DNA from 2 places in the Paenibacillus sp. JT22N15 genome. Region 2 is predicted to be linked to the other one. Evidence: riboswitches for the same ligand, from Rfam matches in the RefSeq annotation. Region 2 holds a riboswitch; the other holds the start of a gene.
The links. Region 2 has a riboswitch for FMN ahead of ribD (bifunctional diaminohydroxyphosphoribosylaminopyrimidine deaminase/5-amino-6-(5-phosphoribosylamino)uracil reductase RibD). Riboswitches for the same ligand answer to the same signal wherever they lie in the genome.
Positions count from the first base shown of each region.

Region 1: another riboswitch for FMN. It lies ahead of AC50X8_RS12535 (DMT family transporter); the one in region 2 lies ahead of ribD (bifunctional diaminohydroxyphosphoribosylaminopyrimidine deaminase/5-amino-6-(5-phosphoribosylamino)uracil reductase RibD).

Region 1 is NZ_JBXENV010000005.1:376,555-379,964, forward strand. Features, by position in the region: gene AC50X8_RS12525 (MFS transporter) at 46-1,545, shown strand; gene AC50X8_RS12530 (hypothetical protein) at 1,600-1,773, shown strand; FMN riboswitch at 1,890-2,038, shown strand; gene AC50X8_RS12535 (DMT family transporter) at 2,171-3,160, shown strand; gene AC50X8_RS12540 (putative sporulation protein YtxC) at 3,266-3,410, shown strand, end outside.
Region 2 is NZ_JBXENV010000007.1:107,691-111,100, forward strand. Features, by position in the region: gene lysA (diaminopimelate decarboxylase) at 1-549, shown strand, start outside; gene AC50X8_RS15310 (peptidylprolyl isomerase) at 606-1,037, shown strand; FMN riboswitch at 1,235-1,445, shown strand; gene ribD (bifunctional diaminohydroxyphosphoribosylaminopyrimidine deaminase/5-amino-6-(5-phosphoribosylamino)uracil reductase RibD) at 1,600-2,706, shown strand; gene ribE (riboflavin synthase) at 2,722-3,410, shown strand, end outside.

The DNA of each region.
Region 1 (3,410 bases), on a different contig from region 2:
CTTTAGTGTTTGAAGCAAGTTAACTTGTATTCATGGAGGAATAACATGTCTAAATTCAAACGTTGGTTGGTTCTGGTTATCGTTTCAAGCGCACTTTTACTTATTGTGATGGATATGACCATCCTGTATACGGCATTGCCCAGCTTAACCCACGATCTCGGTGCGTCCGCTTCGGAAAAATTGTGGATTTTGAATGGCTATTCGCTCGTTATGGCGGGCCTGCTTCCTGCAATGGGAACGCTAGGCGACCGCTGGGGGCATAAAAAAATCTTTTCCGCCGGCTTGCTCGTCTTTACTGCCGCTTCACTACTTGCCGCTTTTTCTCCCGCTCCCTATGTGCTAGTGGCGGGACGGGTTCTGCTTGCCATCGGAGCATCCATGATGATGCCTGCCACATTGTCGATTATCAGAATTACCTTTACAGATGGACGCGAGCTTGGATTGGCAATCGGCATTTGGGGCTCTGTTGCTTCTGGAGGTGCAGGGCTAGGTCCCATCGTAGGCGGACTTCTTCTGGAGCATTTCTGGTGGGGTTCAGTGTTTTTAATTAACCTTCCTATCGCCATTATTGCACTTGTATTGACATTGCTATATGTGCCAAATCATCCGGGCAATAAAGAAAAGAAGTGGGATTTAATTAGTTCGATTCAAATTATGATAGCGATGGTAGCGATTATCTATTCCATTAAGGAGTTTGCTCGGCGCGAAGGGTCGCTGACTTTTGCGGTCATAGGGGCTGTTATCGGCATCGTGGCTTTAATCATCTTTATTCGTCGGCAAAATAGAAATGAAAATCCACTTATTGATCTTTCGCTATTTAAAATAAATGGTTTCTCGGCTGCATTTATTACGGCTTTGGTAGGTACATTTGCGCAGATGGGGGTTCAGTATATGGTGACCCAGCGTCTTCAACTGGTGGAAGGCCTGAGTCCGCTTCTAGCGGGGCTGTATACGTTAAGCATACCGCTAGCAGCACTCATTGCGGGTCCGCTGACTGGATCGATTCTGCATCGCTATGATGTCATTCGTATTAAGAGCGCCGCCCTTCTAATCGCGGCACTGGGAATGGGTGTGTATCTTCTGCAATTTGATTCGGGCATTGCCGGGCAGATTGTTGGACTGGCTCTCCTTGGTGCAGGCCTAGGAGCAGGGATGACAGCAGCATCGCATTCTATTATGAGCTATGCTCCCCCTGAGAAAGCGGGTATGGCTGCATCGATTGAGGAAGTAGCCTATGAGATGGGCGGAGCGTCGGGTATTGCGATCATCGGAAGTATGTCAGGCCTTGTATACACTTTGACTATGAAAATCCCTGCTGGACTCCAAGTTCCAGGTAATGTGAAAGACAGTTTGGATGAAGCGCTTCTAGTTGCAGAAGGATTGCCTGCACAGGCTGCCGAGGCGCTAAAAGCAGCAGGCCGTGCTGCTTTTGATCAGTCCTTTTTCACGATTATTGCGGGTGTTACCTTATTTTTAGTGGCAGCTTCGGTAAGCGTTGGTTTGACAAGAACGCGTTCTAAGAAAAGAAGCTCCGCTCGGTCCTGATCCGGTTAAGCAGCAAGGCATGGTTATTAATTGGGACGAGGGGAGGGTTCGTAGATGATTAATCAAATAATAGTGATTGTATGCATGGTAGGCGGGATCGCCTATTTCATTCTTGCAGGCAGAAACATCATTAAAGAAGACAGCAAGCAGCATGATTTGCTGCTTGAAAAGTTAAAGCAAAGGGACGAGGAACGGATGAGGGTTGGTAGAAATTTGGTCGAGGAATAGATGAAAACCAAGAAAAGAGGTCGGAAAAATAAAATTTTAATCGGAAATGCAAATTTTCCATGCAAATAGACTATTCAAACTGTAATCTTTTGTGTTACAATACGATTTAATCGAATATGAATCTTCAGGGCAGGGTGCAATTCCCTACCGGCGGTAAGGATGCGTTCGGAGCATCCAGAGCCCGCGACTCCTAGCTGCTTGCAGCCGGGACTGATCTGGTGAGAATCCAGAGCCGACGGTATAGTCCGGACGGGAGAAGATCAGAACCAGCTTGTTAAATGACATTCATTTATCAGGTTTGTTGATGATGCCCTTGTCAGTTTACTGACAGGGGCATTGTTTCTTTTTCATAGTGAAAAGAAGGTTCAATTCAAAACTTTCTCAGGAGGTTTTTGAATTGCAGAACACATTAGAGCTGGCTAGCGAGAAAGCGGGCTGGCGAACATCACGCATTGCAGGCATTAACGGGATATGGTATGTGGCGCTTGGCGCGACACTTTGGGGTCTTGACCCGCTGTTCCGTATTTTATTGCTCAAAAGCTTTACCTCGGCGCAAATTGTATTTATTGAGCATATTTTGCTCGCTTTTTACGCAGTCCCTGTATTGTTTAAATTCCGCCGTACATTAGTCGGCAAGCTGTCAATTGGCGTCATCGGGGCGTTGCTGTTCATTTCCTGGGGCGGCTCAGCTGTAGCGACGGTGCTGTTCACCGCAGCCTTCTCCCATGGCAGTGCCAATGCGGTGCTGCTGCTTCAGAAGCTCCAGCCGTTATTTGCGATTTTGCTCGCCAGAGTTTTGCTGAAGGAAAAGCTGCCGCGGAAGTTTTTCGTCTTTTTGCTGGCGGCGCTCGCAGGCACCTATTTGCTGACCTTCGGGTTCGGCTCGCCGTTAGTTGGCCTGCATGATCTTGCTTTGCTCAGCTGCCTGTTCTCAATCATCGCGGCGGCATTGTGGGGCGGCTCGACCGTCATGGGCAAATATTTGCTGCAAAAGAAATTGTCCTTTTCCATAGTGACGTCCCTCAGGTTTCTGCTTGCCCTGCCGCTGCTCAGCGTGATTTTGCTGGCAAGCGGCGACGCGTGGAGCCTCAATGCTGAGGGCAGCCAATTGTCGCTGATTGCCGTCAATTTATTGTTTCAAGCTTTTTTCCCAGGTTTAATCAGCATGCTTCTGTATTACAAAGGGCTTTCCTCAACTAAAGCTGTATACGCGACGCTTGCTGAGCTTTCCTTCCCTGCCGTCGGCGTATTGATTAACTGGCTCGTATTTGGCCAGACGCTGACGTTAGGGCAGCTTAGCGGCTTCCTGCTCATTTGGCTGACCTTATGGCTTATGAGCCGCAGCAGCAATGAACAGGCTGTTCAGCAGCCACAAGCTGCCGCTTAAATCCAGCACATTCATAGCCCCCTTCATTCCCAATGTCTTCATCGTATATCGTTGCTTCGTGCACCATATACTGTTTAGAGGGGAATGAAAGGGGTTGGCTTTTTTATGGAACTATTCACCGTTACGCTGCCTTCCAAGCTTCAATCTACGGCAGCTGGATTAGCGGCCTTAATGGCGCAATATACGAATGAGGATCTACATATTGAAGCAGCATCACAGGGGCGTTTGGTGCAGTTCGATCTGCAGCCTG
Region 2 (3,410 bases):
GTTGCTCAATACGTGGCAGCGATCACGGATACGCTTATTTCCAGCTTTACGGCAGCGGATTTCCCGCTTCCTGAAATTTGGGTTGAGCCAGGCCGCAGCATGGTTGGCGATGCAGGCACAACGCTTTATACCGTTGGAACGAGCAAAGAAATACCAGGCGTGCGCAAATATATCGCTGTAGACGGCGGCATGATGGATAACCCGCGTCCGGCGCTGTATCAATCCGTTTATGAAGCGATGCTTGCGAATCGTGCGAACGAAGCGAACGAAGAGACCGTTACCGTAGCGGGCAAAGCTTGCGAAAGCGGCGACAAGCTCATTATTGATCTGGAATTGCCGAAAGCAAACAGCGGCGATCTGCTTGCAGTATTTTGCACGGGCGCTTATAATTATTCGATGGCGAGCAACTACAACCGTTTCCGCCGTCCAGCCGTCGTATTTGTCAAAGATGGCGTGTCTGATCTCGTCGTTCAGCGCGAATCTTTGGACAATATTGTCGGCAATGACTTGCTTCCGGCAAGACTTCGCAAAACAGCCCTTGCGAAATAAGGGTTAAATTTGGTAACGTAGTCTTATTCGGATATAGAAAGGTAGATGTTTAATAGATGGCAAAACAAGCGAAAATTACAATGGCAAACGGAGCAGAGGTTATTATTGACCTTTTTGATCAAGATGCGCCTAACACAGTTGCAAACTTTGAGAAGCTTGCAAACGATGGTTTTTATAATGGTTTGACTTTCCACCGCGTAATTCCGGGCTTCGTTGCTCAAGGCGGCTGCCCTACAGGCAACGGCACTGGCGGACCTGGCTACACAATCAACTGTGAGATTAACCCGAACAAGCATGAGCGTGGTACGCTTGCAATGGCGCATGCTGGACGCAACACAGGCGGAAGCCAATTCTACATCGGCTATGCTCCACAGCCGCATTTGGATGGCGGACACACTGTATTTGGCAAAGTCGCTAAAGGCATGGAGCATGTTGACACGTTCCGCCAAGGCGAAAAAATGGAAAAAGTTGAAATCGTAACGGTTTAATCGTTGCGGGAAGGCCGTTTGTTTTTTCGATTCGTCGGAAAAACAAGCGGCTTTTTTACAAAAGAATAGAACAGTGTGGCTGCTAACCTGAGAATTAAAATCGAAATTTCTTGCTTTTTCAATTTTGCGGTGGTAACATTTCATCAGAGTTACATTTTAAAAGTAAGTGACCAATATTTTATAAAAATAATACAGTGACTTTCCTTCGGGGTCGGGTGAAATTCCCAACCGGCGGTGATCAGGAGGCTGTCTAAGCGCTTTGAACGATGAAGCGACATAGCTGCTGCCTGTCAGTCCGTGACCCGTGTACATTCCATTCAGAGCGTGTGAACGCATGAGCGGTTTGTATACGGCTGACCTGGTGCAATTCCGGGACCGACAGTACAGTCTGGATGGGAGAAGGAGACACTTTCAAGGCGTGATTTCATGCTTATTTGCTTGCACTTTTTTTTGCTGGGCAATTAGGTCTGTTAAAATCGATTATTTGTGTACTTGAAAGCGGGTCTCTAAGGAATACTCTCATCTCCGTTGGCTATGTTGCTAATGGAGGTTTTTTGCGTTCATGGATATTTTGAATGACAGTTATTATATGAGCTTGGCACTGGATATGGCAGAGAAAGCGGCGGGGCAGACGGATATTAATCCCGTCGTCGGCTGCGTCGTTGTAAAGGATGGCCGGATTATTGGCCTTGGCACGCATCTCAAGCGGGGAACCGGGCATGCCGAGGTGCATGCGCTGCAAATGGCGGGAGAGGAAGCGGAAGGCGCCACCGCTTATGTGACGCTGGAGCCTTGCAGCCATTTTGGCAAGACGCCTCCTTGCTGCGAACGGCTCATTGATGCCAAGGTCGCACGGGTAGTCGTGGCTACGACCGATCCGAACCCGCAGGTAGCTGGGCGTGGCCTTGAACGGCTGAAGGAATGCGGCATTGAGGTTGAAGTAGGCCTTCTCGGAGACCGCTCCAACCAAATGAATGAGAAATTCAACAAATACATTACGACGAAGCTGCCGTTTGTCACCCTTAAGACAGCGAGCACGCTCGACGGCAAAATCGCTTCCCGCACCGGCGACAGCAGATGGGTAACGGGCAGTGCGGCAAGGGAGCAGGTGCACACGCTGCGCCATCAGCATATGGGCATCATGGTCGGTATCGGCACCGTGCTTGCCGATGATCCGCAGCTGACGACGAGAGCGGACGTTCCGGCGCTGCATCCGGTGCGTATAGTCATCGACAGCAGCCTTAAGCTGCCGCTTACCGCGCGTGTGGTGACGGATCGGACGGCAAGGACGATCGTCATCGCAACTGAGCAGGCGGATGATGCCAAGGCGCAGGAGCTGCTGGCAGCTGGCGTTGAGCTCATTCGGGCAGGCACTGGCAAGCAGGTGGATTTGCCAGAAGCGATGAGAAAGCTTGGCGAGCTGGAAATTGGTTCGGTTTTGCTGGAAGGTGGCGGCAAGCTTAATGGCGCGATGCTGACAGCCGGACTCATCGACAAAATCATGCTTTATATGGCACCTAAAATTATTGGCGGGGCAGCCGCTCCCGGCACCTTTGATTTTGAAGGCTTCGAGAAAATGGCACAGGCTATTGAGCTGGAGCGTATGCAGGTGGAACAAGCGGGAGCTGATATTTGCATTAGCGGCTACCCTGTCTATCGCGATGTTTAGAGAGGAGGGCTGGCCGTGTTTACAGGTCTGATTGAAGAAGTCGGCAAGTTGAAACGGGTGGTCAAGCAGGGTGAGGCTATGGTAGTAACGATTGCTGCTTCCCGCGTTCTCGAAGGCGTAGCGCTGGGTGACAGCATAGCGGTAAACGGCGTTTGTCTGACAGTCATCTCCTTTACAGGCAGCACCTTTGATGCTGATGTAATGCCAGAAACGTACCGGCGCTCCAATCTTCACCAGCTGAAGCCCGGGGAGCAGGTCAACCTGGAGCGGGCGATGCTGGCAGGAGGGCGCTTCGGCGGTCATATGGTGCAGGGGCATATTGACGGTACAGGCATCATTGCCAAAAGGGAAACCGACGCTAATGCTGTCATATTCAGCATAAAGCTCCATGATGCGGCAACGCTGAAATATGTCATTCCTAAAGGTTCGATCGCTATTGATGGCATCAGCTTGACGGTTGTCGGGACGAATGATTCTGGCTTCTCGGTATCGGTCATCCCACATACGCTGGGAGAAACGGCATTACTGGATAAGCGCATAGGCGATTCGGTTAATATCGAATGCGATATGATTGGCAAATATGTGGAGCATTTGCTGCATTTCAAGCCAGCACGCGAGGCTGGTGCGGCTTCCGGCGGCAAAGCCGGCAAGGCTGGCGGAGCAAAGCTGAGCGCTGCTTTTTTAAGTGAAAATGGATTTATGTA